DNA from 3 places in the Fictibacillus marinisediminis genome. Region 2 is predicted to be linked to each of the others. Evidence: predicted binding sites of a transcription regulator. Region 2 holds the regulator's gene; each other region holds the start of a gene.
The links. Region 2 encodes Rex, which represses fermentation and respiration genes when NADH is low (regulators of the CRP and FNR family bind a similar motif). Its sites were predicted from a motif close to TTGTGAAATATTTCACAA; they were not measured.
Positions count from the first base shown of each region.

Region 1: the regulator Rex is predicted to act here: its motif matches at 3,494-3,511, upstream of LCY76_RS18740 (ubiquinol oxidase subunit II).
Region 3: the regulator Rex is predicted to act here: its motif matches at 9,065-9,082, upstream of qoxA (cytochrome aa3 quinol oxidase subunit II).

Region 1 covers NZ_JAIWJX010000002.1:3,508,933-3,519,358, forward strand. Annotated here, with positions in the region: gene cyoC (cytochrome o ubiquinol oxidase subunit III) at 1-498, opposite strand, end outside; gene qoxB (cytochrome aa3 quinol oxidase subunit I) at 498-2,456, opposite strand; gene LCY76_RS18740 (ubiquinol oxidase subunit II) at 2,484-3,395, opposite strand; gene LCY76_RS18745 (cupin domain-containing protein) at 3,654-4,250, shown strand; gene arsC (arsenate reductase (thioredoxin)) at 4,294-4,713, opposite strand; gene LCY76_RS18755 (arsenic transporter) at 4,737-6,035, opposite strand; gene LCY76_RS18760 (ArsR/SmtB family transcription factor) at 6,051-6,398, opposite strand; gene LCY76_RS18765 (ArsI/CadI family heavy metal resistance metalloenzyme) at 6,525-6,926, opposite strand; gene LCY76_RS18770 (hypothetical protein) at 6,954-7,094, opposite strand; gene LCY76_RS18775 (ArsR/SmtB family transcription factor) at 7,422-7,694, shown strand; gene LCY76_RS18780 (hypothetical protein) at 7,770-7,943, shown strand; partial or broken gene LCY76_RS18785 (permease) at 8,001-8,466, shown strand; partial or broken gene LCY76_RS18790 (molybdate ABC transporter permease subunit) at 9,321-9,650, shown strand; gene LCY76_RS18795 (alpha/beta fold hydrolase) at 9,791-10,426, opposite strand, start outside.
Region 2 covers NZ_JAIWJX010000002.1:244,340-254,765, forward strand. Annotated here, with positions in the region: gene tsaB (tRNA (adenosine(37)-N6)-threonylcarbamoyltransferase complex dimerization subunit type 1 TsaB) at 1-555, shown strand, start outside; gene rimI (ribosomal protein S18-alanine N-acetyltransferase) at 565-1,014, shown strand; gene tsaD (tRNA (adenosine(37)-N6)-threonylcarbamoyltransferase complex transferase subunit TsaD) at 1,014-2,030, shown strand; gene LCY76_RS01535 (ABC-F family ATP-binding cassette domain-containing protein) at 2,333-4,270, opposite strand; gene moaC (cyclic pyranopterin monophosphate synthase MoaC) at 4,501-4,989, shown strand; gene LCY76_RS01545 (redox-sensing transcriptional repressor Rex) at 5,039-5,686, shown strand; gene LCY76_RS01550 (twin-arginine translocase TatA/TatE family subunit) at 5,720-5,911, shown strand; gene tatC (twin-arginine translocase subunit TatC) at 5,929-6,699, shown strand; gene solA (N-methyl-L-tryptophan oxidase) at 6,881-8,014, shown strand; gene LCY76_RS01565 (DUF4305 domain-containing protein) at 8,052-8,252, opposite strand; gene LCY76_RS01570 (CPBP family intramembrane glutamic endopeptidase) at 8,252-8,965, opposite strand; gene groES (co-chaperone GroES) at 9,213-9,497, shown strand; gene groL (chaperonin GroEL) at 9,597-10,426, shown strand, end outside.
Region 3 covers NZ_JAIWJX010000002.1:4,288,776-4,299,201, reverse strand. Annotated here, with positions in the region: gene liaF (cell wall-active antibiotics response protein LiaF) at 1-539, shown strand, start outside; gene LCY76_RS22340 (sensor histidine kinase) at 536-1,582, shown strand; gene LCY76_RS22335 (response regulator transcription factor) at 1,575-2,207, shown strand; gene LCY76_RS22330 (glycine C-acetyltransferase) at 2,703-3,896, shown strand; gene LCY76_RS22325 (L-threonine 3-dehydrogenase) at 3,931-4,893, shown strand; gene LCY76_RS22320 (DEAD/DEAH box helicase) at 5,075-6,301, shown strand; gene LCY76_RS22315 (response regulator transcription factor) at 6,325-6,999, shown strand; gene LCY76_RS22310 (sensor histidine kinase) at 6,999-8,261, shown strand; gene LCY76_RS22305 (DUF2231 domain-containing protein) at 8,338-8,778, shown strand; gene qoxA (cytochrome aa3 quinol oxidase subunit II) at 9,144-10,094, shown strand; gene qoxB (cytochrome aa3 quinol oxidase subunit I) at 10,113-10,426, shown strand, end outside.

The DNA.
Region 1 (10,426 bases), 3.3 Mb from region 2:
ATGGTCGATGCCGTGCCTGCCGATCTGAACCATCACACCAATCATCCATATCAAACCGAACGTGACGTGGAGTCCGTGCGTTCCGACCAGTGTAAAAAAGGAAGAAAGAAATGCGTTAGTGGATATCGTTGCTCCTTCAGCTGCCATTTTGGCAAACTCCGTAATTTCAAGTCCCACAAAGGACATACCGAGCAATACGGTAACCGCCAGCCATGCCATCAGCTGTTTTTTGTTTCCTTTATGCATCGCGAGTGAAGCAAGCCCGCTCGTAAAGCTGCTTGCCAAAAGGATGAAAGTTTCAGCAGTAAAGCCCTTGACCTCAAACAGCTCATGACCTGTAAGATCTCCATCTGTGTGAGTCCTTAAGACGGCATATACTGCAAACAAACAAGCGAAAATAATACAGTCTGTTACAAGAAAAATCCAAAAGCCCAGCAATTTAAACGTATCATGATGCGCCTCGTGGCGGGTATCCATAGACGTTACCGATTGTGCCATCACACGACCCTCCCTAAAGAAGCTTCCGTCCGCTTGATTTCATCTACAGGAATGTAGTAGTCCGTTTTCCGCTGGAAGGAACGGGCCAGCAAGCAGATGGCTACACCAGCCAAGCCGGCGATTCCTACCCACACCCATTCAAAAGTAAGCCCAAATCCTGCTACAAACCAGCACGCCGCCATGAAAAATGGAATACCTGAGTTTTTAGGCATGTGGATCGGTTCAAACTCTTTATTTTCTTTTTCAGAAGCAGCTCCATGCTTATGTTCCTTCATATCCCACCAGGCATCATCACTCCTCACCTTTGGAATATGGGCAAAGTTATAAAGCGGAGCAGGAGATGGAATGGACCACTCCAGCGTCCGGCCGTTCCACGGATCTCCTGTAAGATCGCGCTCGCCGTTCTTGATGCTGTAGAGGATCTGCCATACCTGGAACACGAAGCCGATTCCCATAAGGAACGCGCCACCCGTGGAAACAAGGTTGTACGGCGCCCAGCCCATGTCCCATCCGTACGTATAGACACGGCGGGTCATGCCCATGAATCCAAGCGCATATTGCGGCATGAAGCATACATAGAACCCGATATTCCATGTCCAGAACGCCCATTTGCCGAGGCGGTCGTTCAATTTAAAGCCGAACATTTTCGGCCACCAGTAGTAGAGTCCTGCCAAATACCCGAAGACAACCCCGCCAATCAGGACCTGATGAAAGTGGGCAATCAGGAAATAGCTGTTATGGTACTGATAGTCAGCCGGCGCAACAGCCAGCATGACCCCTGTCGCTCCCCCAACGACAAAGCAGGGAATAAAAGCGAGCGTCCAGAGCATCGGCTGCGTCATGCTGATGCGGCCGCGGAACATCGTGAACAGCCAGTTGAATACTTTAACACCCGTCGGAATACCGATTGCCATCGTTGTTATGGCAAAGAACGTATTCACATCGGCTCCGGCACCCATCGTGAAAAAGTGGTGGACCCACGTAAAGTAGGAAAGTACACTGATGATCATCATGGAAAATACCATGGATTTATAGCCGAAAATTTTCTTTTTCGAGAAGGTGCTGACGACCTCTGAGTAGATACCGAACGCCGGCAGCACTACGATATACACTTCTGGATGTCCCCACATCCAGATCAGGTTGACATACATCATCGGGTTTCCGCCGCCGGTTGCCGTAAAGATATGGGCACCGAAAAAGCGGTCAACAAACAATAACGCCAGTGTTACCGTCAATACAGGAAACGCGAAGATGATCGTGATGCAGCTGGCCAGTACAGACCAGGAGAACAGCGGCATCTTCATGAGTTTCATGCCGGGAGCACGCATCTTTAAAATGGTGACGAGAAAGTTAATTCCAGTTGCCAGGCTTCCAATCCCCGAGATTTGAATTCCCCAGATATAGAAGTTTTGTCCCGGCCCAGGGCTTCCAGCAAGTTCGGATAACGGCGGATAGCTCAGCCAGCCGGCATCCGGTGATCCTCCCACAACAAAGGATAAGTTGAACAGCATGGCGCCAAAGAAAAACAGCCAGAAGCTCAGCGCGTTCAAGAACGGATACGCGACATCGCGCGCTCCGAGCTGCAGCGGCACCACAATGTTAAACAGTGCAAACATAAAGGGCATCGCCATAAACAAAATCATGATTGTGCCGTGCGTCGTAAAAATCTCATTGTAATGCTGTGAATCCAAAAAGTGTGAATTCGGGAAAGCCAGCTGCATTCTCATGAGCAGTGCGTCAACTCCTCCCCTGAACAGCATGAGGAGGGAGGATACCAAATACATAATTCCGATTTTTTTATGATCAACGGTTGTGAGCCACTCGCGCCACAGCCAGCCCCATTTTTTAAAAAACGTAAGAAAAACCAAAATACCAAGAAGCGTGATCACAATGGCAACATCCGCGCCATAAATCAGCGGATCGCCGGTTACAAAAAATCCTTTCGCCTTGTCTGCCATCTGTTTTTCCCCCTTTCTTCTTTTCTATTATTTATCGTGGTCCATCATCGACATGTCATGTCCCCCGTGCTTCATCTCAGGCTTCATATATTTGCCGCCGTTGCGGTCGATCGTGTTATGAAACAAGGATTCAGGATACGAGGAAAATGATTGTTTCTCTGCCAGTCCTTTTTTCGTCAGCAGATCATATCTCTCCTGAGTTAGCGCCGGAGCTGATTTTTTGATTTGTTTTGCCCATTGGTTGAATTCAGCCTGCGGCTTGGCAACCACCTTAAATTTCATATGTGCAAAACCTCTTCCGGTAAAGTTGGCACCAGATCCGAAGTACGTTCCCGGCTTGTCTGCCTGGAGCCAGAGCCTCATCGCCATTCCCGGCATCGTATATTCTTGTCCGCCAAGCTCTGGAACCCAGAACGAGTTCATCATCGAATCCGATGTTAATTGGAATTGAACTGGAACGCCGGCCGGAATTTCCGCGTAGTTGACGGTCGCAATTTTTTGATCGGGATACTGAAACAGCCACTTCCAATCGAGTGAGGTGACCTGAATGGTAATCGGTTTTACATCTGTCACTGGCGGTTTGACAAGAGAATACGTTGTTTTGGCAGTGTAAACTCCTAAAATACAAATGATGATGACCGGAATTCCCCACCACACGATCTCCAATATTTTGCTGTCATTCCACTCTGGCGTATACGGTGCTTTATTGCCCGGTTTGTCACGGTACCTGTATACGATATAAAACAGCAAAATTAAAACCGGTATCACCACAGCGGCACATAAAACCGCTGACAATACAATTAAGTCAAACTCCTTTTGCGCGACAGGCCCGGACGGATTAAAGACGAGATACCGCCGGTCGCATCCTGTTAGAAGTGCTAACAGGGTGATGCCCAGAGCAGAAACCTTCCAAAGATAGCTGGACGTATGTTTCTTCATGTGTGACCTCTCCTTTCATAACCTGAAACAGTGTTTCTATCTTCCTGACGGAGTGTAATAAGTACTATTTCATGCTATAACGGAGGGGCTTTTCTCATATGTGATATAAATCACACTTTCATAAAAATAAGGCTTGTTCTGCTTCATTTGTCACAAAGTGGACAAATGAGGCCGCAGCAGGAAAATATACTGTCACGCCATCTGGGCATCTGCATAGGGTATGTTAGTGACCATCTGCCAAAAGAAAGAGGGTAAACTATGGTGCAAAACCTGGATTACACATCACCAGCCACTCAATACACCGCCGATGTCAGCAGCAACGTGTTCACCAAAGACCGCGAGAATTATATAAATGTTTTGGGGATCCAGCAGTTAAACACGTTGGACAATGTTTCCTTATTGGATATTTTCTTGAGCACCAATAACGTCGTCGAACCTCATTATCACCAAAATGCCGCAGAGCTTGTGTACTGCATTTCCGGTTCTGCTGTTGTTTCCATCTTCAATCCGTTTACGAAACAGTTCCATCACTATCCGATCGGACCCCGGCAGGTTGCTAACGTTCCTCAAGGCTGGTGGCATTATGAAGTAGCTGCCTCTGACCAAACCCACCTGCTGGCTATATTCAACTCACCGACCCCGGATGTCATCCTGGGTTCCGATCTTTTAAAATTCACCCCGTCCAACATCATGGCTCACACATATTGCATGAATGAAAAACAATGGATCCAAACGGTCGCACCCGTCCAGTCCACCACGTTTATCGGGCCGCCGAAAAACTGCAGTGGAGAACAACGCCAAGATCAGTATTATCCAAGCCATTATCCTCAGACCTTCTATCATCCGCCATATTAAATCGGCAAAAAAAAAGCTTACCTCGACGGGTAAGCCTTGCTTGTTATTTTCCTGTATTGGCAAATGCCGCAATGCGCCCGCCAATTTCATCACGGACGCGCTGGAACACCTTCCATTTTTCTTCTTCTGTTCCTTCCGCTTTCGCCGGATCATCAAATCCCCAGTGATCCCGTTTTACATGCGGAGGAGTCATCGGGCACTTGTCAGCCGCATCCCCGCAGAGCGTGACAACAAGATCTGCGTTATTAAAAATATCCGGATCAATGATGTCAGACGTTTGATTCGAAATATCAATCTCCACTTCATTCATCGCTCTAACCGCATTGGGGTTTAAGCCATGTGCTTCAATCCCTGCGCTTTTTACTTCCCATTCTTCACCAAGATGCTTTTTAGCCCAGCCTTCTGCCATCTGGCTTCTGCATGAATTTCCGGTACATAAGAAATAGATTGTTTTTTTAGCCATTCTCAAACACTCCTTAACTCAATTTAATGAAGGATAATTAACCATAGATAGAGACCTGTCAACGTTATAAACAAGGTTGGAACCGTTAAAACGACCCCAATTTTAAAGTAGTATCCCCATGTTATTTTCACGCCTTTAGTATTCAGCACATGAAGCCATAATAATGTAGCTAACGAACCAATCGGTGTAAGTTTCGGCCCCAAGTCCGAACCGATCACGTTCGCATAAATCAAGGCTTCCCTCATGACACCTGTCGTATGGGTATCAGATATGGCTAACGCATCGATCATAACGGTTGGCATATTATTCATCACAGAAGAGATGACCGCTGCGATAAAGCCCATTCCAATCGTTCCTGCAAATAGTCCATGATGTGTGACAGATTCAATGGCACTGGCCAATAAATTGGTCAGTCCTGCATTTCGCAAACCATACACGACAACATACATACCGATAGAGAAGAATACGACCGCCCAAGGTGCACCTTTAATGATCGTTTTCGTTTGAACGGCTGGACTTTTTCTGGCTGCAATCAAGAATATAATCGCAATAATGCCGGCGATGAAGGATACAGGCACCGAGAAGAATTCTCCTATAAAGTATCCCGCCAGCAATGCAGCTAAAACATACCATGACAATGTAAACATTTTTACATCTTTAATGGCCTCTGCCGGTTTTTTCAGCTGATTGACATCGTATGTCTTTGGTATGCTTTTTCTGAAATACAGATAGAGTACAAGAATGCTTGCCAGCAGACTAAATAGATTGGGAATGATCATACGGCTGGCATACTCCGAAAAACTGATGCCGAAAAAGTCGGCTGACACAATATTCACCAAATTGCTGACGATCAGCGGCAAGGAAGTCGTATCTGCAATAAACCCGCTGGCCATGATAAATGGAATCACCATTTTGTGCTCAAATTTCAAATGGCGAACCATTGCTAAAACGATCGGAGTCAAGATTAACGCAGCTCCGTCGTTGGCAAAGAAAGCGGACACCACTGCTCCCAATACCGTTACCAGCAAAAACATTCTGATCCCGTTTCCATTCGCAAAGCGGGCCACATGAAGAGCCGCCCACTCAAAGAACCCTACCTCATCTAAAATAAGAGAAATAATGATAATAGCAACAAATGTGAGAGTAGCGTTCCAAACAATTCCCGTTACATCTATTACATCCTTAAAGGAGACCACTTGAAAGAGCAAAGCAATAAAAGCTCCTCCACAAGCTGACCACCCAATACTAAGACCTCTAGGCTGCCAGATCACAAACGTCAGTGTGGCTAAAAATAGGATACTGGCAATAATGACTGAGCTCACAAATATAATACCTCCTTAACTATCACAAGAAATTCGTTTTCCCTGTGCCTCTAATTCTTCTATACGATACTGCTGACTCGGTAAGCCCTGAATCACTTGCAGGACAAACGAACGAAAAGGATAAGCAGCATTTAATGAATAATAGATCCATTGCCCGTTTCTCCGTTCTTTTACTAAACCGATATCCCTTAACTTTCGCAGGTGCTGACTAACGGCTGGCTGGCTCATCTGAAACAGATCGACAAATTCACAGACACAGCATTCGTTCTCAGACATTATTTTCACCATGGCTAACCGTGTTTTATCGCCTAATAATTTTAGTATGGTAGCAGCGGTTTCCAATTTTAATTCCTGACTGGCCATCCAGCAAGCACCTCCAATATCATCACATTATCCGTCATCATTATATAAGTATATACTTATGTACGCAACCGTAAATTCGTATCAACAAAAAGTCACCTGCCAGAATGACAGGTGACATAGAATGATTTAGCAGCACGACGCTGATTTTGTTGGTTCATGTACTTCGGTATCCCTCTTCGTATAAAAGAATTCCCACTCATTCCCGTCTGGATCCGTCACCCAAAATTTATCCTGAGTGGCATAGCAGCAGTATACATCCATTTCTTCACGGGCAAAAAATCCTAACTTCTCTAAACGATCCTTGTGTTTTATCACTTCTTCCGCATTTTCCACTTGAAAACCGAAATGGCCGACCTGATTTCCTGATACTTTGCCTTTGAGGTTTAATGTAAAGTTAAGACCTGGATCTTCGAGTAAGTATTTTGCATAATCTGCCTTCACTTTTACTGGATCTGTATTAAAAATCTTAGAATAGAACTCCATGGATTTTTCCAGATCCGTGACATTGATGCCCACATGCATTTTCATCGTGAAACCCTCCATCCAAGAATGATTTTATTTATTGCAGCACGACGCTTCTTTCGATTTTTCCACTTCTTTCGATTCTTTCGCTTCTTTTTTTACTTCGTTGATTTCAATCTTGCAGCAATCAGATTGTTTAGTTGGCTTTCCAGTTAGTTTGCGTAACCAGCTCAAATTTTCTCCTCCTCACTAAATCAATTTTTCTTGATTTATTGACAGTATATTAGCAGATATTGCTAATTGCAAGTGTTTAATCAAAAAAAATTGATTATTAATGTTCACCTCTTTTATGTTTCAACATAAGATAAAAGTAAGTAAAATAGTACTTTCGAATTTAAATCAACTATTTTTGATAAAGGAGTTGACATATGAAAATAATGGATATAGTATGAGTACATCAAGAAAGTTTGATTTTAATCGAGGTGAATGAACGTGCAAAAAGAAATTCCGCTTAAAGATGTTTCAAATGACAACCATCGTTCAACAGAAAATGATTTTGAGATGTATGAAAGCAAGTTCAAAGCCCTTGCCGACAAAAAGCGGTTGCAAATAATGAACATCCTAACCCAAAGAGGAAGTATGTGTGTCTGCGACCTTGCTCCCCTCATGGATATGACGCAATCTAAATTGTCGTATCACTTGAAAATCTTGTGGGATGCCAACATTCTAACCAAGGAAACAAGAGGCACCTGGAGCTATTACAACATCAATACAGAAGAAATTAATCATTTGCTGTCGCACGAACTCTGCTGCATTTTTAAACCAGGCTGTTAAATTTTTTCGATATTACATCAATTTTTTTTGATTAATAGATCAAAATTATTTGATTAAAACCTAGGAGGAATAACTATGTTTCATGAGTATGCCGTTTACCAATGGATGAAAGCCCGTCAAGAAAAGGTGGAAAGAAACGCAAGAAATGCCTGGATGCATCACGATCCACAGATTACAAGTAAAACAAGAAGTCAGGCAATGCCTGCATTATTAAAAACGGAGACCTGCTGCACCAGTGCGTGCTCTTAAGAAGGAGATAAAGTATGTGGATTGAAACGTTAAAATCATTCGGTTCTATTGCTTTAGGGGTACGAAAACTCAGGTAAAAACGTGGTGATGACAGGATACGAAGAACAAACTCAAAAGTTCAATGTCAAATTGGCGTTAAAAGAAACTTGGGACCTCATGAAAAGTGTATATCCATACTTGGTTATCGGGGCAGCCATTGGAGCCGTAATTCACGGACTGGTTCCAACAGAATGGATTTCATCCGTTTTTGGAAGAGACCACTGGTGGCTGATTCCGATTGTCGCCATTATCGGAATCCCGCTTTACATTCGGTTGTCGAGCATGATTCCCATCTCACAGATTCTGATAGCAAAAGGGATGGCGTTAGGACCTGTAATGGCCATGGTCATCAGTTCGGCTGGCGCCAGTTTGCCCGAAATCATTTTATTAAAATCCATCTTTAAAAAGGGGCTGGTTTATACGTTTGTCTTTCTCTGTCTTTACCATGTCTACTATTTCGGGTTTTATATTCTACTTGATTTAAGGGATGATAAAAAGGAGGTCTCATCACTTGAGACCTCCCCCTTTTCTGTCAACCTTTTTTATACATGTCCTGCTTCAGTATCGATTACGTTCATAGAAAATTACTGTGATTTTTCATAATTCATTAAAATAATTCTCATATATAAGTACATATTTTTACAAATTATTTCAAAAATTATTAGAAAACATTATATTTTAAAGAAAGAACAAAGTATATTTCATAATTACTTGGAATTTTTATTTTGTTATATAGACTTTACCACTTATAACTTTGTATAAAAATTCATCAATCATATTTTCAAAAAGAACTACCACACAAGTCTATTCAAATACTACTCCAGACATTGAATAAAAAGGTAAATTTAATTTTTGGGAGGTACGTAGAAAATGTTCAATTATATCTAGTTTGGGGTCAATATAACTTAATGCTTCTAATATTATCGAGTTTCCCTCACCCATAACTTTAGATGCTTTTTTTAAGGAGGACTGTAATGAATCTCCTAACATGAGAGATGACAAAGTTAATATACCTAAAATACCTGCTGCAATTGAATCAATAAACCATAGATGCCCTAAAACAATTTGTGACTGACTAGTAAGCTAGGACCAATCCCTAAGAAACCCATACTATTATTACGCACACTTGCACAACCACTATAACAGGCATTTAATATTAAATATCTTCTTTTAATCATTGATGGGAAAACCAACACTCACCTAAAAAACCTTCATAGGTCAAATACTTTTTATTTGAACAATAAAAAGGAAGGCTACTGAAATTCAGCAGCCTTCCTTTAAAAATGTTTCATTAATAATAGAACCTGTTTGAGAAGTATCAATGTATCAATCTTCTATAAAACAGGATTTGAATCGATTGACGAGGATATTGAGAATGCTGCTCGTGTGGATGGCGCAAATGAACTCAACTTATTTATGGTTGTCACTATTCCTCTAGACTTAAATCTATTATTTCGGGTGGAATCTTAAGTTTTGCAAGAGCATTAGGTGAATTTGGAGCTACTCTAATGTTTGCAGGGAAAATCCCAGGGAAAACACAAACAACCCCAACAGCTATCTATATAGCCATTGACTCAGGCGATATACAAACAGCTTGGTTAATGGGTAGCTTGTATGATTGGTATTTCCTCTTTAATGTTATTGTGTGTACATTTTATGAAGTCTTAAGAAATAAACATTACATGCGTATTCTTTCATTAATGGGTACCCACAGAAAACGCCAATCTCTCAGTGATATAAATGAGAAATTGGGATTAAAATATTAAACTAGAAGCCGATACTCTGAATGAAGAAATTGGTAGGCACCCCTAATTCAGCTGATCGAGAAAATTGTTTACTACCTGATAAAAACCGTTTAAATCATCAGAATGGACAGCGTGACCGCATTTTTCGAAAACTGCAAGTTTTGTGTTCGGTCTTCGTGATTCCATACGTTCAGTTTGGTCTAAGTCAAGAATAAAACTTTTTCTGCCATGAACTAGCAAAATAGGACAAGTAGAAGACAGCCAGTCTTCCCACCAAACCCCATTTGAGTTTTGTACGGAAACTTTCATTCCTTTTAAATCAGTACAAAACCCCCAACCTTTTTCATCCTCAAACACGCTTTCTGAAAAATAATCTATAGAATTAAGTCCTACACGTTCAAGTGATTCTCTCAGTTCTTTTAATGAAGCAGAACGGTTCGGGAGCTTCTCGGCAAAGGAGAAGTCAGCGTTAATTTCTGCACCGATATCCTCAACAATAACTGCTTTCACAAACTCCGGATATCGAGCCGCAAACTGATAAGCGTTTAGTCCACCTAATGAATGACCCAACATCGTTACAGGTTGTCCGCCAAGTTCTGTACGTATTAGGTTTAGAATATCGGTCACGTAGTTTTCTCGTGAGTAATCCTTCTTTGGAGGATGTTGACTCCAACCATGACCTCGTTGGTCTAAACAAAT
Region 2 (10,426 bases):
TTGAAAGAAATGAATATGAAGCCAGCCGATCTGGACCGGATCATTACGGCGAAAGGGCCGGGATCGTATACAGGAGTAAGAATCGGGGTAACGGTCGCGAAAACGCTGGCCTGGGCGCTGAAAAAGGAGCTCGCAGGTGTTTCCAGTCTTGAGGTCTTGGCTCAGAACGGAAAATACTTCAATGGCTATGTCTGCCCGTTGTTTGACGCCAGGAGGACCCAGCTATATACAGGCTTGTATGGCTGTGAAGAGGGAAGCTTTCAAGCGGTAAAAGAGGACCGGCTTGCATTGAGGAGCAGCTGGCTCGAAGAATTGAAGCGCCTGGAGAAACCGGTTCTGTTTTTGGGGAATGATCTAGAGCTGCATAAAGAAAGTATTCTAGAAGAGCTCGGTGATCAAGCAGTGTTCGGCACGTCAGCTGATCATAACCCGCGCCCGTCTGAACTTGCACGAATCGGAATGGGGAAAGAACCAGAATCTGTGCATCATTTTGTTCCCAGCTACCTTCAGCTTGCTGAAGCAGAAGTGAATTGGCTGGCGGCACAGAAGAAGTAGGTGCAGACCATGGAGGAGACATACACATACAGGTTGGCGACGGTCAATGACTTGCAGGATATCATTGAGATCGAACACGCTTCCTTTACCCTGCCTTGGACACAGGAAGCTTTTTATAATGAGATTGTCCATAATCAGTTTGCCTACTACCTTTTACTAGAGACGGATGGGAAAATTGTTGGGTACTGCGGTGTTTGGGTCATTATAGATGATGCTCATATCACAAATGTGGCGATCCGCCCTGAATACAGGGGCAAGAAGCTTGGGGAAGCAATCATGAAGCAGGCGATGATACTGGCGAAGCGTTATGGTTCAGCAAGGCTCAGCCTTGAAGTCAGGGTCAGCAACTATGTAGCACAAAATTTATACCGCAAGCTTGGTTTTCAGGATGGCGGTATCAGAAAAAATTATTACAGCGATAATGGTGAAGACGCTTTAGTGATGTGGGTGATGCTTTGATGAAACAGGATGAAATTATACTGGCGATTGAAACGAGCTGTGATGAAACAGCGGTCGCGCTCGTGAAAAATGGAACAGAAATTATGGCAAACGTAGTCGCTTCACAAATTGAAAGCCATAAGCGTTTTGGCGGAGTCGTGCCTGAAGTGGCATCACGCCATCATGTTGAACAGATTACGGTAGTGATGGAAGAAGCGCTTCAGAATGCGGGAATTACGATGGAAGACGTGACGGCGGTTGCCGTTACAGAGGGACCAGGACTCGTGGGAGCGCTTTTGATCGGTGTGAATGCGGCGAAAGCCTTGGCATTTGCCCACGGTCTTCCGCTCGTACCGGTTCATCATATCGCCGGGCATATCTATGCCAACCGGCTGATCACTGAGATGAAATTCCCGCTGCTTGCTCTTGTTGTTTCAGGGGGCCATACTGAGCTCGTTCTGATGAAGGAGCATGGCTCGTTTGAAGTGATCGGTGAGACGAGAGATGACGCAGCTGGAGAGGCTTATGACAAAGTAGCGCGTACCTTGAACCTTCCGTATCCGGGAGGACCGCACATTGATCAGCTTGCTCAGGACGGGGAACCCGTCCTTAACCTGCCCCGTGCCTGGCTGGAAGCAGACTCTTATGATTTTAGCTTCAGCGGCTTAAAGTCAGCTGTTATCAATACCGTCCACAATGCGGCGCAGCGTGGAGAGATCATTAAGCCTGAAGATCTGGCGGCGAGTTTTCAGGCATCGGTCATTGATGTGCTTGTAGAAAAAACCGCACGTGCTGCGCGTGAGCATCATGTGAAACAGGTGCTCTTAGCAGGCGGTGTAGCAGCGAATAAAGGATTAAGAGCGGCGCTGGAAGCTAAGTTCAGCGATCTTCCCTATGAGCTCATTATTCCTCCGCTCAACTTATGCACAGATAATGCTGCCATGATCGCAGCAGCCGGCAGTATTGCCTATCAAAAAGGGAAAAGAGCAGACTGGGCACTCAATGGTGTACCAGGTCTCGATTTAGAGGCACAATAACGTAAGAATCCCTTCTACATGTGAGAAGGGATTTTTTTGTTGAGGCATTTTAGTGCTTTAGTGAGATGTGGACAAAGTTATCCACAGGACAGGGGATAATGTGAATAAATGAAAAGAAAGCAATAAAACTGCTTTCTATGCCTGTGCATAAAATAATGTGGATAACATTTTATGAAACTGTGGATAATGTGTATAACTATGTTGATGAAAGAGTTATTATCTATAAAAGCTGTGTATAACCTTGTGGATACTGTGAATTATAGCAAAATAAAAACAACGGTGCCTGACACCGTTGTTGGGGATTATTCTTCCTCGAGCTGGAGCAGTTCCCATTCTTCCATAAGATGCTCGGTTTCTGCTTTGATCTGTTCGATCTTTTCATTATGTTCCTGCGTTTTCTCATAATCCTGGTAAACGGCGGGATCACATAACGCTTCTTCATGAACAGCCTGCTCGGTTTCAAGCTTCTCCAAGAGGGTCTCTATTTCTTCAATTCTCCTCTGCCGCTTGCGGTCTTCGCGTTTAGCCGCCTTGTCCTGTTTATACGCTCCGGCTGAGGCGGGTTCCTCCGCTTGCGGGGAGGAAGGGAGACTTTTGTTTTTTAATTCTTCACGTTCTCGCGTCTCGGTTTTTTTCGCAATATAATAATCATAGTCACCGAGATAGTTTGTAATTTTCGTCCGTGAAAGCTCAGCGACCTTGGTGGCAATCCGGTTGATGAAATAACGGTCATGTGAAACGAAAACAATCGTTCCGGGATAATTGATGAGTGCCTGTTCGAGAACCTCTTTGCTGTCGAGATCCAGATGGTTTGTCGGTTCGTCCAATAACAGCAGGTTGGCCTTTTGCATCATTAGTTTAGCCAGTGCAAGCCGGGCTTTTTGGCCGCCGCTCAGCTCGTTGACATACTTGAGTACGTCATCCCCGCTGAACAGGAAGTTGCCTAGAACGGTTCGGATTTCTTTTTCCGTTTTGTCCGGATACTCGTCCCAGAGCTCGTTCAGCAATGTTTTATTGGAGCTGAGGTTCGCCTGCTCCTGTTCATAATGGCCGATCTTCACATTGGCGCCGTAAGCGATGTGTCCTTCCAATAAAGGCAGCTGTTTTAAGATGGCCTTTAAAAGAGTGGACTTTCCTATGCCGTTCGGCCCGACAAGCGCAACGCTGTCCTGGCGGGAAACATGATAGTCAATGTTGGTGATGAGCGGCACACCGTCCTCATAACCGGTAGCGACCTGCTCAAGCTTTAATACGTCATTGCCGCTTTGGCGTTCTATATCGAACAAGAAGGATGCGGACTTTTCATCACCAAGCGGCTTGTCCATGACTTCCATTTTCTCAAGCTGCTTTCTGCGGCTCTGTGCACGTTTAGTGGTAGAGGCCCGGACGAGGTTTTTTTGAACAAAGTCCTGAAGCTTGGCGATCTCATCCTGTTGCTTCTCATAGGCTTTCATATCCAGTGCAAGGCGTTCTGCTTTTTGTTCCAGATACTGCGTGTAGTTACCTTTAAACTTGGAAGAGCGATGGCGGGAGATCTCATAGACCGTCGTCACGATTTTATCCAGGAAATAGCGGTCATGCGAGACGAGCAGGATCGCGCCGGGATAGGACTGCAAATATTGCTCAAGCCATGAGAGTGTTTCAATGTCCAGGTGGTTGGTCGGCTCGTCCAGTATTAAAAGGTCTGGCTTTGTAAGGAGCAGTTTAGCCAGCGCTAGGCGTGTTTTCTGCCCTCCGCTTAATGTCTGCACGGGAGTTGACGGATCAAACCCGCTAAACTGAAAGCCGTGAAGCACCGTGCGGATGTCCGATTCGTATTGATAGCCGCCTGCTTCCTTGAACTGGATCTGCAGTTCGTCATACTCTTTTAGCAGTTTATTGTAGGCTGTGTCATCTGCGGTCAGCGCAGGATCACCCATTCGGCTCTCCATGCTGCGCAGCTGCTTTTCCATCTTCCGAAGCGGCTCGAACACGCTGATCATCTCATCCCAGATGGACAGTTCGGATTCAAGGCCAGTGTCCTGGGCTAGATAACCGACTCGGACGCCTTTTGGCATGATCAGCTGGCCTGAGTCGTAGGACATGTCACCGGTAATGATTTTTAAAAGCGTGGATTTGCCTGCTCCATTTCTTCCGACAAGCGCGATTCTGTCGCGGGTTTGGACTTCCAGCTTAATATTCGATAAAATAGGGTCAGCCCCAAATGATTTTGTTAAGTCATTCACCTGCAAAATAATCAATGTATAGTCACCTCAAATTCCTATCGACGAATAACAAGGTTCACAGACTGAATGCGAAATGAGATGCTGCTCGATTAGCCTGTATTGCTGAATTCTGTCTACTCTTAGTGTAGCTTACATAAGCGAAGCGGAGCAACTAATCAATGTTCAACATTTCGTTAGAATTAACGTGCAAATCATCCGCCATAGATTTCAAAGATAGTGTATATTCTAGGAAGAAGGAGAAGGTTATGGAATCTTTTACGCATTTTAACGAACAAGGAAGAGCGAAAATGGTAGACATCTCCGATAAGGATGCGACGGTCCGTACAGCTGAAGCCAGAAGCTCAATCGCTGTTAACAAGGAAATCTACTCAAAAATAACAGAAGGCTCGTTTCGTAAAGGCGATGTCCTTGCCGTTGCGCAGGTCGCAGGCATTATGGCAGCGAAAAAAACATCCGACTGGATTCCAATGTGCCATCCTCTGTCCCTGACGGGTGTAGATATTACGTTTCAATGGGAAGAAGAAAATAAAGAAAAGTACAGGCTGCATATTGAAGCAGCCGTGAAAACAAAAGGCAATACCGGTGTTGAAATGGAAGCTTTGACTGCAGCGAGTGCCGCAGCGTTAACCGTTTATGACATGTGCAAGGCCGTGGATAAGGGAATGATCATTGGACCAACCTTTTTGCAGAGCAAAACCGGCGGAAAAAACGGGGATTTTCAACGTACCACTTAAAAAATATGGTAAACTGTAGATAAGCTTTCTGATAGTGGAGGGCTCTAATATGAATCAGGAACAGATAAAAATACCGCAGGCAACTGCCAAGAGGCTTCCGCTTTATTACCGTTTTCTAAAAAACCTTTCCATTTCAGGAAAGCAGCGGGTATCTTCTGCAGAGCTTAGCGAAGCAGTAAAAGTAGACTCAGCAACGATCAGAAGGGATTTTTCCTACTTCGGTGCTCTCGGGAAAAAGGGTTACGGCTACAACGTAAACTATTTATTATCTTTTTTCCGGAAAACGCTTAACCAGGATGAAGTAACAAAGGTTGCCTTGATTGGCGTTGGAAATTTAGGGACCGCTTTCCTGCACTATAACTTTATTAAAAACAATAATACGGTCATCCAGGTCGCTTTTGACGTGGATCCGGCCAAGGTAGGAAAAGAAGTAGCGGGAGTTCCGATCCATTCCATCGACAACATTGTAGCGGAGCTTCAGGAAAGTGATGTAGAAGTCGCCATCCTGACCGTTCCAGTGGGCTCTGCCCAGTTTATTGCCGACCAGCTCGTTCAGGCTGGGATCAAAGGCATCTTGAACTTTACACCTGCGCGCCTGACACTGCCGGCAGAGATCAGGGTGCATCATATTGATTTAGCAGTGGAATTGCAGTCTTTGATTTATTTTATGAAACATTACCCATCAGTTGATTTATAGATTTTCCATTTTGCAGTAAAGGAGGTGTCTGGAATGATTGGAGCAGGTAGTGCAGTTTTTATCGCCGCGGCCGCATTAGTCGTATTTGGACCGAAAAAGCTTCCGGAACTTGGACGGGCAGCAGGAAAAACGTTAAGAGAATTTAAAAATGCGACACAGGGACTCATGGATGATCATGATAACGACAAGAAAGAAAAAGAGTCTCTCCAAAACGAACAGAAGTAGCAGTTAGGATGAACAAAATGTCAGATAAAAACATGCCGGTCTACGACCATTTGGGTGAATTAAGAAACCGTATCGTTATTACGGCCGTTTTCTTTTTTCTCTTTATGGTTGTGGGTCTCTTTTTTGCCAAGCCCGTCATTGTTTATTTGCAAAGTGACAATGTAGCAAAAGACATCCAGATGAACGCGTTTAATCTTACCGATCCTCTGAAGGTATATATAGATTTTGCTTTTATTATTGCGCTTTTGCTTTCCCTGCCGGTGGCGCTCTATCAAATATGGGCTTTTATCAGTCCCGGTCTTTTTGAAAATGAAAGAAAAGTAACACTCTCTTACATTCCGATTTCCTTTCTGCTGTTTGCAGCCGGACTGAGCTTCGGCTACTTCATTCTGTTTCCGCTCGTCGTTCATTTCATGTCGAACATTGCGAATTCGCTGAATGTCGAAGGGGAATATGGGATTAACGAGTATTTTTCATTTTTGTTTAGTTTAATACTGCCGTTTGGTTTGTTGTTTCAGTTTCCGGTCCTTGTCATGTTCTTAACAAGGCTTGGGCTTGTGACTCCTCATTTTTTACGAAAGATCAGGAGATTCGCTTATTTTGGAATTATCGTTGTGGCGGGTCTGATCAGTCCTCCAGAGCTGATTTCACACTTGACCATCACCGTTCCGCTCATCATTCTGTATGAGATCAGTATTTTAATTTCGGCGAATGCCTATAAAAAGCGGCTGAAAGCAGAAGAAGAGGCTATGCTTGATCTTGAATTGGAAAAGACACATCTCGATTAATGAGGTGTGTTTTTTTACTAGAAAGCTTTGCATAGATGTAATGTCTAGCTCCAGCGTCCAAGTCCTCGAGGTCGCTTCACTCTTACTTCACAACACAAAAAGCGTGTTGCTGTGCAAGAGCTCCAGCGCTTGTCGGACTTTAGCAGGGCGCTTGCGCTTTTCTAGATGGAGGTAATAAATCATGCACTATAATGTTATTGTCATTGGAGCCGGTTCTATGGGAATGGCGGCAGGATCTTTTTTATCGAAGAGCGGGAAAAGAACCTTATTGTTAGATTCATATGATCCACCGCACAACAAAGGCAGCCACCACGGGGATACAAGAATGATGAGGTATGCGTACGCAGAGGGAGAAGAGTATGTTCCGTTCGTTCTGAAAGCACGGGAGTTGTGGAGAGTTCTGGAGAAAGAGACAGGCAAAGAGCTGTTTCTTCAAACAGGCGTCTTGAATGCCGGGGATCATCAATCCAAATTCGTTAAGAACATTATCTCCAGTTCAAAGACTTATTCTCTGCCTCTTGAAGTGTTGTCTTCGCATGAAGTGAATGAGCGGTGGCCGGGAATGACATTGCCTGAAAACTATATAGGATGCTATGAGCCAACGTCCGGAGTGCTAAAATGCGAGGAATGTATTGAAGCTTATCGAGAGCTTGCAGAAAAGTACGGAGCAGAGATTCTGACCAATCAGAAGGTTAAAGAACTGTATATCCAAGGCGAGAAAGTAACCGTTAAGACGGAGGAACAGACATTTTCTTCAGATGCCCTGGTTGTTTCGGCAGGAGCATGGTCTGGGCCACTACTTGCCAAGCTAAAGCTGAATCTTCCTCTTACACCGGTGAGAAAAACATTTGCCTGGTTCGATGCCCATGAAGAATTGTATAACTCTCAATCCTTTCCATCCTTTGCTGTAGATACACTTCAAGGTCTTTATTATGGCTTTCCAAGCATCAACGGTTCGGGGCTAAAGACGGGGCGGCATGATGGAGGAGACCGAATCAATCCGGATGAGCCATTAGCTCTTTTTGGTGAACAAGAGGAAGATGAATCCGATCTTGCTGGTTTTTTGAACCGCTATATGCCTGAAAGCGGGCCGTTGAAATTCGGTAAAACCTGTATGTACACTATGACGCCAGATGAAAAATTCATCATCGATTTACATCCGAACCATTCTAACGTGGCCATTGCCTCAGGCTTTTCAGGACATGGTTTTAAATTCAGCTCTGTAGTAGGCCAGGTTTTAAGCGAATTAATCATAGCGGGAAAGAGTGAACAAGATATTTCTTCATTCTCCATCCGCCGATTTGAAAAGAAGTAAAAAAACCGGTTCCTTTAAAAGAGGACCGGCTTTTGTGTTATTTCTTATATTTTTTAATGTGGCGGTGCAGCCTGTAGTACTTGATCGCATTGGCAAAATCAAAGGTCGCCACAAGCATGGTGATCAGGGTCCAGATCCCGGTGACGCCGTATTCGTTGGAATAATGGATGGCGAGCCAGGTGAAAAGGATGCCCATGACGGTATATAAACCGCTCATAAAAAATGGTGATGTTCTCATTAGAAAAGTCCCCCAATAATCATCTGCATTTTCTCCGCTTTATCCTGCAAGTCATTGATCTTATCAGCAAAAACCACCTGTACGAGCATGACGAGGGTATTCATGGAGACATGGGCGACAATGGGAACGAGCAAGCGTTTTGTCCGTACATACAGGAATGCAAATACAAATCCCATGGCTGTATAAACGAGCAGATGGGTGAAATCAAAGTGTACCGCTGCGAAAATCAGTGAGCTGATAAGCGCTGCGATCACAAAGTTAAACCGTTTATACAGGCTCCCGAAAATAATTTTTCGGAAAATGATCTCTTCCAGGATCGGACCGGCAATGGAGGTCACGACCATAAAGTAAGGAGTGAGTTTCGCAATCTTAACAAGCATTTGAGTATTTTCAGAGCCTGGCTTAATGCCAAGCAGGTTTATTTCAATAAGTCCGGCAACGATCTGCGCCCCATAAGCCATAAAGATTCCAATTATGGCCCAACCGACGGCGGATGAACGGGATACGCGTCCTCCTCGTAAAGACGGGTCTTTCATATCGGGAATGAGGAGAAGAAGAACAATTAAGAGAGCAGCGAGAAAGCTGATGGTTCCCCAAAGTCCGGCCCAGTGATCTCTGGGAATGCCAAGAGAGTTCAAGAGGGGGTAACCGACATAGCCTGACAGCTGCATCAGTACATAAGTGAGTACAATCCATAAGTAACGCTTCGTCAATGTATATTACTCCTTTAGTTAGGTTCGGTATGGTCATGTCTTCAGCATTCCCATGTATCTCCCTATTCTAACATAGATTGCTTGAAAACATGGCATGGGACCCCCTTCATAAATTTTTCGTAAAATCATCAGGTCTATACTTGCAAAGAGGAAAAAAATTATTTATTATAGGAAATGGAGTTAGCACTCGTTAAATCAGAGTGCTAATAAATTTAAACTTTCTATTATTTTGAGGAGGGTGTTTCACTTGTTAAAGCCACTAGGTGATCGTATTGTGATTGAGCTTGTAGAAGGTGAAGAAAAGACTGCAAGCGGAATCGTTTTACCAGACTCTGCAAAGGAAAAGCCGCAAGAAGGCAAAGTTGTTGCAGTAGGTACAGGCCGCGTAACTGAGCAAGGAGAACGCGTAGCGCTAGAAGTCTCTGAGGGAGATTCTATCATCTTTTCAAAATACGCAGGAACAGAAGTGAAGTATCAAGGTAAAGAGTACCTTATTCTTCGTGAAACAGACGTTTTAGCTGTAATCGGCTAATTCTAACCATTAACAGATAAGCTACATAGACAGCTTTATGAAAGCTGCATCGATAGCTTTTAAATTTACGAACTTTAAAATTATGGGAGGGTTTTACACATGGCTAAAGACATTAAGTTCAGTGAAGACGCTCGTCGCGCAATGCTTCGCGGTGTAGATGCACTTGCAAATGCAGTAAAAGTAACGCTTGGACCAAAAGGACGCAACGTCGTTCTAGAGAAAAAATTCGGTTCACCTCTTATTACGAATGATGGTGTAACCATCGCGAAAGAAATCGAACTCGAAGATGCTTTCGAAAACATGGGTGCGAAATTGGTTGCTGAAGTAGCAAGCAAAACAAACGATGTTGCCGGTGACGGAACTACAACAGCGACTGTTCTTGCTCAAGCCATGATCCGTGAAGGATTGAAAAACGTAACTTCCGGCGCTAACCCAATGGTTCTTCGCAAAGGAATTGAAAAAGCTACAGCAGTAGCTGTTCAAGAACTTCAAAAGATCTCCAAGCCGATCGAAGGCAAAGAGTCTATCGCTCAAGTTGCTGCCATCTCTGCAGCTGACGATGAAGTAGGCCAATTGATCGCTGAAGCAATGGAGCGCGTTGGTAACGACGGCGTTATCACAATCGAAGAATCTAAAGGATTCACAACGGAGCTTGAAGTGGTTGAAGGTATGCAGTTCGACCGTGGATATGCATCTCCATACATGGTAACCAACTCTGACAAAATGGAAGCGGTTCTTGAGAATCCTTACATCTTGATCACAGACAAAAAGATCACAAACATCCAGGAAATCCTTCCTGTATTAGAGCAAGTAGTTCAACAAGGCAAGCCATTATTGCTTGTTGCTGAAGATGTTGAAGGTGAAGCTCTTGCTACATTAGTAGTAAACAAACTTCGCGGAACATTCAACGCAGTAGCTGTTAAAGCTCC
Region 3 (10,426 bases), 4.0 Mb from region 2:
TGGCTATCACATTACTGAACATGATAGCTTTTAAATTTGTACTGATTGCTGTGCTCATTTATCTGGTCGTTCAGTTCTATCAATCCAAAAAGCGGCCGGCTGTTATGGAGCCCGTCATCCAAAAAGAAGACAGTTCCCGGCTGTCCGAGTCACTTTTTACGAAACAGCCGATGTTTAAAAATATACTGTACGGCCGGCAGCAGACCCCTGACCATGTATATGAATGGAGTGACATCAACATTCATTGTGGAATTGGGGATAGCGTCATCGACCTGAGCAACACCGTTTTACCGGATGGCGAATCGGTCATTGCCATACGGAATTTGGCTGGAAACATTAAAATTCTTGTGCCATATGAAGCGGCAGTCAGTGTTCACCATTCTGTGCTGGCAGGAAGCACGACGATTTTTCAGCATCATGAATCAAAAATCTTCAATCAGCTTTTTCATTTCCATACAGAGAACTACCATGAGGCTCAGCAAAGAATCAAGATCGTTACATCCATGGTGGTCGGGGATTTAGAGGTGAAACGGACATGAGTATCGTACTGCGCAGTGTCCTACTATCCATCGGCGTATCTATACTGACCGCCATTCTGGTTTTGGTCGCAGTATTTATGGTGTTTCCCTTCCCGGATTTTGCGTCTCTCTGGGAACGCCAGCTGCTCGGCCTGCCTTTTATTATGGTAGTTCCGGCGGCGAGTTTGGTTCTTGGTGTGTTTTTCGGTTTGCTGCATGGGTTTGCTGTCCGCAGACAGCTTAAACAAATCGAAGAAGGCATGCGTGAGATGGAGAACGGCAGGCCCATCTATCCTCCTTTACAAGCACAGGGGCTAGAGATGGAAGCTCTTTGGAAGAGATTGAAAAATGTACAGCGCCAGGTTACGGATCAGGCCAGGGCTTCACAAAAGCTGGCGAACGAAAAAGCAGAAGATCAAGAGAAAATCATTCAAGAGATGATCTCGAGAGAACGGCAACGCTTAGCACGTGAGCTGCATGATTCGGTAAGCCAGCAGCTTTTTGCCGCCTCCATGCTGATGTCAGCCATCAATGAGTCAAGGGAAGCTGAAGAAGCTCCTGAGAACAGGCAGCTGAAACTGGTGGAACAAATGATTCACCAGTCGCAGCTTGAGATGAGAGCGCTGCTGCTTCACCTCCGCCCTGCTGCATTAAAAGGAAAATCCCTGCAGGATGGAATTAAAGAACTGTTAGCGGAGCTCGTTCAAAAAGTTCCGATTGAAATTCATGCGAAAATTGAAGAGATGCCGCTCGACAAGGGTGTGGAAGACCACTTGTTTAGGATCTTACAGGAATCCGTCTCCAACACACTGAGGCATGCCAAGGCTACTTCTCTTGAAATTCTGCTGATCGAACGGGAGGGATTAATCATACTTCGCGTGGCCGATAATGGAGTCGGCTTCGCTTTGGACGAGGATAAAGCGGGATCCTACGGGCTTCAAAACATGCAGGAACGAGCGCTGGAAATCGGCGGCACGTTGAAAGTGGTGAGTCTGCCCGACAAAGGGACACGGCTGGAAGTAAAAGTACCAGTGATTTCGGTGGAGGATGATAAAAATGATTAGAGTATTGTTTGCGGACGATCATGAAATGGTAAGAATCGGTGTTTCATCCTATCTTTCTGCCCAGTCAGATCTTACGGTGGTCGGTGAGGCTGAGAATGGGAAGAAAGCCGTTGAACTGGCACTGGAACTGCGTCCTGATGTCATTTTAATGGATCTGGTCATGAATGAAATGGACGGAATTGAAGCTACGAAAAAAATCATTGAGAAATGGCCGGATGCGAAGATTATCATTGTGACCAGCTTCTTGGATGATGAAAAAGTGTACCCGGCGATAGAAGCAGGAGCGGTAAGCTATATGCTTAAGACCTCAAAAGCGAGTGAGATCGCCGAAGCGGTAAGAGCCACTTATCACGGCCAGTCTGTCTTGGAACCCGAAGTTACAGGCAAGATGATGAACCGTATGCGCCAAAAAAATCATCAGCAGCCACATGAAGAGCTCACGAGCCGTGAACTTGAGGTACTCCTCTTAATGACAGAAGGAAAATCAAATCAGGAAATTGCAGACCAGTTATTCATCGCACAAAAGACCGTTAAAGTACATGTGAGCAACATTTTAAACAAGCTCGATGTTCAGGACAGGACCCAGGCCGTCATCTATGCGTTTAAGCATTCGCTTGTTAAGTAAATTTTTTATCATAGTATACGCCGCCGTCTCAAAACAGGCGGCTTTTTTTGTTTTAGGCTGTTTTCGTAACCTTTGTTGCCCTTAGGAGTGGTTGATTTCCGTTTCAGGATGCTCGCTTTCCGCGGGGCGTGCGGTGAGCCTCCTCGGCGCATGCGCCTGCGGGTCTCACCTGTCCCGCATGTCCCGCAGGAGTCTCGCACCTTGCACTCCAATCAACTTGTCAATGAAGGCTCTTTACAAAAATGTTTCCAAAGCAACAATCCTTTATTAAAGAGCCTTGTTTTGGAATGAAATACTTCCGAAACGGGAAAGAAATACTAGACAGAGAAGTATGAATTTTGTCCATATGATGTAAACAAACTTAAAATGTGATAAAATATTTTTTAGTGATAGATACTTAATAACATTGAATTATTTCTGAATTTTTGTGTTTTTTTCACGTGTACATTTGTTCAGACTCACATAACATTTTTAAAATTTGAAAGGAGAGTTTGTATGTCAAGTAATGTATTGGATCGCTTCCTGCAAGAAAATTTAGGGGATTTAAAAGAAAAAGGGCTTTATAACGTGATTGATCCGCTGCAAAGCGCGAACGGTCCGAAGATCAAAGTGAATGGTAAAGAACTGATCAACCTTTCTTCCAACAATTATCTTGGTTTAGCAACAGATGAGCGCCTTAAGCAAGCTGCCAAACAGGCAATTGACGAATATGGTGTTGGTGCGGGGGCTGTGCGTACCATTAATGGAACGCTTGAACTGCATGTAAAACTTGAAGAAAAATTGGCAGAGTTCAAACATACAGAAGCAGCGATTGCTTACCAATCCGGTTTTAACTGCAATATGGCTGCCATCTCAGCAGTCATGGATAAAAATGACGCGATTCTATCAGATGAACTGAACCATGCGTCCATCATTGACGGCTGCAGACTTTCCAGAGCAAAAATTATCCGTGTCAACCACTCTGACATGGAAGACCTTCGTACAAAAGCGAAGGAAGCAAAGGAATCCGGACTTTACAACAAGATCATGGTCATCACGGACGGTGTGTTCTCCATGGACGGAGACGTTGCCAAGCTTCCGGAGATCGTTGATATTGCTGAAGAGTTCGATCTCATCACTTACGTAGACGATGCACATGGATCTGGCGTACTCGGCAACGGCGCAGGAACCGTGAAGCATTTCGGATTATCCGATAAAGTGGATTTCCAAATCGGTACGCTTTCTAAAGCAATCGGTGTTGTCGGCGGTTATGTAGCCGGTAAAAAAGACTTGATCGACTGGCTGAAAGTAAGAAGCCGTCCATTCTTGTTCTCTACTTCACTGACTCCAGGAGATGTAGCGGCTTGTACAAAAGCCATTGAAATTTTAACATCAAGCACAGAGCTGCAAGAAAAACTGTGGGACAACAGCAAGTATTTGAAACAAGGCCTTGAGAAGCTGGGCTATGATATCGGAAACAGTGAAACACCAATCACACCTGTTATTGTAGGTGATGAGGTAAAAACTCAGGAGTTCAGCAAAAAGCTGAATGAAGAAGGCGTTTATGCAAAATCCATCGTCTTCCCAACCGTACCAAGAGGCACTGGCCGTGTAAGAAACATGCCAACAGCTGCCCATACGAAGGAAATGCTTGATCAGGCACTTGCCATCTACGAAAAAGTCGGCAAGGAAATGGGAATCATCTCTTAATACAGGAACCGGTAATAGATTTGGAGGATGTAACATGAAGAAGATATTGATTACTGGAGCACTCGGGCAGATCGGTTCAGAGCTGGTCATGAAAGCCCGTGATATATATGGCGAGGATAATGTTATTGCGACAGATATCCGTAAGACAGACAGCCCGGTCGTTCAATCCGGACCGTTCGAGATTCTTGATGTAACCGATGCACAGGCGATGGCCGGCATCGCTAAAAAATACAATGCAGATACGGTAGTCCACCTTGCTGCTCTTCTTTCTGCTACTGCAGAAGCGAAGCCGCTGCTTGCTTGGAACTTGAACATGGGAGGCCTTGTGAACGCACTTGAGGTCGCGAGAGAGTTGAACTGCCAATTCTTCACACCAAGTTCAATCGGAGCATTCGGTCCTTCTACACCGAAAGACCAGACTCCGCAGGATACTATTCAGCGTCCAACGACAATGTATGGAGTAAACAAAGTGTCCGGCGAGCTTCTTTGTGATTATTACTATCATAAATTTGGCGTAGATACCCGCGGACTGCGTTTCCCTGGATTGATCTCCTATGTGGCACCTCCTGGAGGCGGCACAACGGACTATGCGGTTGAAATTTATTACGAAGCGGTCCGAAAAGGAAGATATACTTCATTTATTGATGCGGGCACATACATGGATATGATGTATATGCCTGATGCGTTAAATGCAATTATTAACTTGATGGAAGCTGATCCGGCGAAACTGGTTCACCGCAACTCATTTAACGTTTCTGCGATGAGTTTTGAGCCGGAACAAATCGCTGCTGCCATCAAAAAGCAGATGCCATCCTTTACGATGGATTATGATGTGGACCCTGTTCGACAGGCGATTGCCGATAGCTGGCCGAATGTCATCGATTCTTCAGCAGCTATAGCGGAATGGGGCTTTAAAGCGGACTATGACTTGGATAAAATGACAGCAGATATGCTGTTGAAGCTGAACGACAAGCTGAATAACAAAGTAGCAAATTAATACGAAGAAAAAGGGAGCCTTAATATGGCTCTCTTTTTTAGAAGGTACATGTTCACACCCTTTACTTTAGGGGTAATAGACTTGAGGCCTCTCTCAGCATCAGTATGCGAAGTTCAACAAAAAAGAGCATTAATAATATTGCTCTAACCAAGTAATTTAAGAAAAGGAAGGAGACTTGCCTATGGGTGGTTTTGAAGCTTTACAGGTGAATCCTCTGCTCCGGAAAACGTTAGCTGACTATGGGATTGCCCAGCCGACAACGATTCAGGAGCAGGCGATCCCGCTGCTGTTAGAAGGAAAAGATGTGATTGCAAAATCCCAGACAGGAACCGGGAAAACGATGGCTTTTGCCGTACCGATGCTGCAGCGGATTGACCAGGAGAATGAAGCTATCCAAGCACTGATCGTGACGCCGACAAGAGAACTTGCTATCCAGGTGGCGGAAGAAGTAAAAAAGCTGAGCAGTTCAATGGGAATTGATGTCCTGTCCGTTTATGGGGGACAAGATGTTATTCAGCAAATGCATAAACTCGGCGGTAAGGTGCAGGTTGTCATCGCCACACCAGGGCGTTTGCTGGACCATGTAAGACGAGGAACCATTGATCTGTCACACGTCTCCATGCTGGTTTTAGATGAGGCGGATCAGATGCTTCATATCGGATTTTTGCAGGATGTTGAAGAAATTATTGATCAGACACCAGAAGAGAACCGGCAGATGATGCTTTTTTCCGCAACGATGCCTTCTGAAATTGTAAAGCTTGCAGGAACGTATATGAAAGATCCAGCAGAGATTACGGTGAAGAAGACACAAATCACCTTAAAGGAAATCAGACAACGGGTTATTGAGACGACAGACCGCTCAAAGCAGGATGACTTGAAGCTGCTTCTGGAGCTGCACCGTCCGTATCTTGCTATTATTTTTTGCCGGACGAAGCGGCGAGTAAGCAAACTGAATGAAGCTTTGAAGGAAGCGGGATATCAGGCAGACGAACTGCATGGCGATCTCACCCAGGCTAAACGGGAAGCGGTAATGCATGCCTTCCGGCAGGGAGAAATCCGCTACCTGATCGCTACAGATGTTGCGGCAAGGGGCCTGGATGTTGAAGGTGTGACCCATGTCATCAATTACGATATTCCTCAAGATACAGAAAGTTATATCCACCGTATCGGACGAACGGGACGAGCCGGCAGCAAGGGGCTTGCCGTGACGATGGTTGCGGCAAAAGACCGCAATTATTTAGAGTTGATTGAAAAAGGAATTAAGCAGAAGATACAAAAACAGCGGCTGGAAAAACCGGAAAAAAAGAAGGAGGGAAGCCGCTCTGAAACGAATGACAAGATGCAGAGCCGCCGTGCGGGAGCAAGACCGCAGTATCAGAAAAGCAGCAGAAAGCCACGGAGGCGCTGACAACCGTACAGGAGAAGGATCACATGAAAATTTTACTGGCTGAAGACGATCGCCGTCTCGCGCGGTTAATCATGAGGATGCTGGAAAACGAAGGGTACAGGGTGGTTTTATGCGAAGATGGGGAAACAGCCTTTGAACGCGTCCTTGAAGAATCCTTTGATATATTGATTCTGGATTGGATGCTGCCGAAGAAAGAGGGAGTCATTGTCAGCAGGGAGCTCCGTAAAAAAGGCTATCAAGGAGCGATTCTTATGCTGACGGCCAGGGATCAGGTGGACGATCTTGTTCAAGGATTTGATTCCGGTGTGGACGATTACCTATCCAAGCCGTTTGAATTCAAAGAGCTCTTCGCCAGAGTTGCAGCATTAGGGAGAAGAAGAAGCTTTTTATATGAAGATAACTGGGTGATGATTGGCGATCTGCGACTCGATATCCAGAACCATGTGTTAAATCGCGGAGAAGAAGAAATTCAGCTGACGCCAAAAGAATTTCAGCTGCTCGTTTTGTTTGCCCGTCATAAGAATCAGGTGCTGACAAGAGATAGCATCCTCCAGCATGTGTGGGGAGCAGATAGCGATGTTACGATGAACACCCTTGAAGCCTTCGTTAAACTGCTGAGGAAAAAGCTGGATCCATCTGGAGGGAAAAAATACATTCAGACGGTCCGAGGCATCGGGTATCGAATGGAGAAAGAATAATGCTGAACCATCTCAGACGAAAACTCACTTGGAACTACAGCACCTGGTTTTTTATAACACTTCTCATCGTTCTTGCCGTTCTTTTTTTGTTAGTAAAAAGCATGCTGTTTGAGACAGCCAATGAGGATATTCAGGACATCTTGCACTATGAATTGGAGAAATACAAAGGACAAGATGCTATTGAAGTAAAACCTGAGGCTTCTCCATCGCTTTATTTTTCGGTCGTATTGAGCAAATCTGCACATTCTATTAGAGGTGTGCAGCCAGCTGGCAAGGATGCACAGACCTTCAGCAAATTTGTCCGCAAACAGCCTTGCTGCCGTTCAGAGGGGAAGCTTAAGAATTTAAAAGGCCATTTCGGAGACGAGATGCACATCATTTATGCCAGTGCTCGCATCGATAAAAATTCCACCCTTTTTGTAGGAAAGAACATTAGCAGCATTCATGAAAAAATTGAACATTGGTTCTTCTCTCTTTCATTAATCGGGCTTGCCGCTTTAATGATTTCTGTTATCATGGGAGACCGGCTGGCTAGAAAGGCGATGAAGCCGATCATTCAGAACATCGAGGGACAAAAAAAGTTTATTGCTGATGCTTCCCATGAGCTCCGGACGCCGATCAGTATTTTTTCTGCTTCCCTTGAGGTTTTGGAAAATGAAGAAAGAGATAAACTTTCACCCTTTTCTCAGGAAACATTGAATGAATTGAAGGATGAGGTCCGCCAAATGAACGGACTTGTCGCCAATCTTCTTATGCTGGCACAAGAGGATGCAGGTCAACTCAAGATGAACAAAGAGTCCTTTTCATTTGCAGAGCTGGCCGGCCAGCTCGTTCATCAATATGAGCGGCTGTACGAGGGTAAAAGGCAGATTGCCTTACATGTACCTGATGACAAAATGCTGGTGGAAGCTGACCGGGTCAGAATAAAAGAACTGCTTCATGTCCTCCTTGATAATGCCTGCAAATATTCAGTCCTTGGTTCTTCCATTTCCATTACGGTTCAAAAAGAAGAAGGAAGGATCCTGAGCTTTACGGTTGAAGACAAAGGGGCAGGCATTCCTGCAGAAGAAATTCCTTATCTCTTTGATCGTTTTTACCGGGTGGAGAAAGGGCGGTCTCGGCAGGCTGGGGGTGCAGGATTGGGATTATCCATCGCCAAGGCCATCACAGATCTGCACGATGGAACGATTAAAGTCTCAAGCTGGCCGGGCGAAGGTACGATATTTTCAGTAAGACTGCCGATCTTAGCAAATATTTTATAGTTCACCTTATTTTTCAGTAAAATTTCAGTTTCCTCTTGTATCGTTGTCTATACCGAGTAAAAAGGAGCTGACCGGTATGTTATCTACACCCCTTCATCCTGTCCTTGTACATTTTCCGATTGCGCTGCTGATCATTGGAGTTTTGGCGCAGATTTTAGCAATATGGAAGAAACCGTTTTTTGATCAAATGGCTCTATACTTGTTTTCCTCAGGGTTTGTTATGGGAATTGTGGCCTATATTTCAGGAGACGGTGCTGAGCATTTTGCAAGAAAACAGATCGGGCACAGTATCGAAAGTGGTGTTCAGCCGCATGAGACTTATGCGCTCATCACCCTATTCATATTTGGAGCTGTGATCCTGCTGAATTTACTCCATCGTTTTCGCCTGATTCCGCCTTTAATGCCGATTGTGATTATTCTTTCTCTGGCAGGAGCAGTGACACTTTCCATCACAGGACATTATGGAGGTAAGATGGTCTATCATCCGGAATCCATAAAAAAGCACGTCGAATCATGAAGAAAAAACGTTCCATGTGGAACATTTGTCATGAATTTGATTTAATCTGCAAACTTGGTTTAATCTGTCCCTTTAAAGGAAATAAAGAATTTAGAACTGTAAAAGAGTCGCCGAACAGGCGGCTTTTTCACTTCGCCACGGTATAAATTGAGAAATGGAAGAACAAGAAGTAAATTCCAAAAATATGAACATTCTTTGATAAATATGTGATGAACTAGTGAATTTTACTTGAAGAACTTATGACAGTTCATAAAAGAAGGTCTATTTTTGGGGGAAATTTGTTATTATGTGAACGAAAGCACAAAGTTAGTAAGTTTACAGTGAGAAATCTCACTTATATGTTTACAGGAAGGAAGGTGGGCCTAGTGTTTAAGCGGTTAAGACCGTTTTTTGCGTTAGGACTTATGCTGTCCGTATTTTTCTTGGGCGGTTGCAGCAATTATATAGTTCTAGATCCGAAAGGACCTGTTGGGGCTCAGCAGAAGGATCTTATTCTTTATTCTATAGGATTCATGGCACTTATTCTACTTGTAGTGTATATCTTATTCACGGTGATCGTGATTAAATACCGTGAAAACAGAAAAGATATGTCCAACTGGGAACCTGAACAAGAGGGAAGCAAAAAATTAGAAATACTCTGGACGGCTATCCCGATACTTATTACCATCGCTTTGGCTATTCCGACGATTAAGACCATTTATGATCTTGAAAAACCGCCGCAGGCTTCTGCGCATAAAGAACCGATCGTCATTACGGCGACAGCAGTTGACTGGAAATGGATCTTCTCTTATCCGGAGCAAGGCATTGAAACCGTCAACTACATTAACATTCCGGAAGACCGGCCAGTGGAATTCAAGCTGACTTCAGCAGATTCCATGTCGTCATTCTGGGTTCCTGAACTTGGGGGCCAAAAGTACGCGATGCCTGGTATGGAAACAACGCTTTATCTGCAGGCGGATCATAAGGGCAAATTTGCCGGCCGTAACTCAAACTTTAATGGTGAAGGATTCACTCACCAGATTTTTGATGTGAATTCTGTTTCTCAAAGCGATTTTGACAAATGGGCAAAAGATACGAAGAGCAAGGCGCCTGAGTTGTCTAAAAAACAGTACGATCAGTTAATGCTTCAGGGCGAAGCAAAAAAGATGACATTCTCATCCACACATTTAAAATGGGTAGATCACGCTAAAGATAGAGACTATGCAGTGAAGACCCGTGAACGCTTAGGAGTAGTTCCGCAAAACCCGCACGGTTCAAAGGCGAAAGATGCGAACAAGCCGGAACAAGACTCTCATGGGGAATCTCATTCCCATTAATAGAGGAGGCACTAAATTATGAAATGGGATGAATTTTTTGTTACCGGTGACCCGCTGATTTACGGTGCGGACGTTTCCATCGGTCTAACAGTAATCGGACTTCTATTTTATCTGACATATTTTAAAAAATGGCAGTGGCTTTGGAAAGAATGGCTCACTACCGTTGACCATAAAAAATTAGGAATCATGTACATCGCTTCTGCGGTTCTTATGCTATTCCGCGGTGGTGTCGATGCATTGCTCATGCGTACACAGCTTGCTGTACCGGATGCAAAATTCCTTGATGCCCAGCACTATAACGAAATCTTTACAACACACGGTACGATCATGAT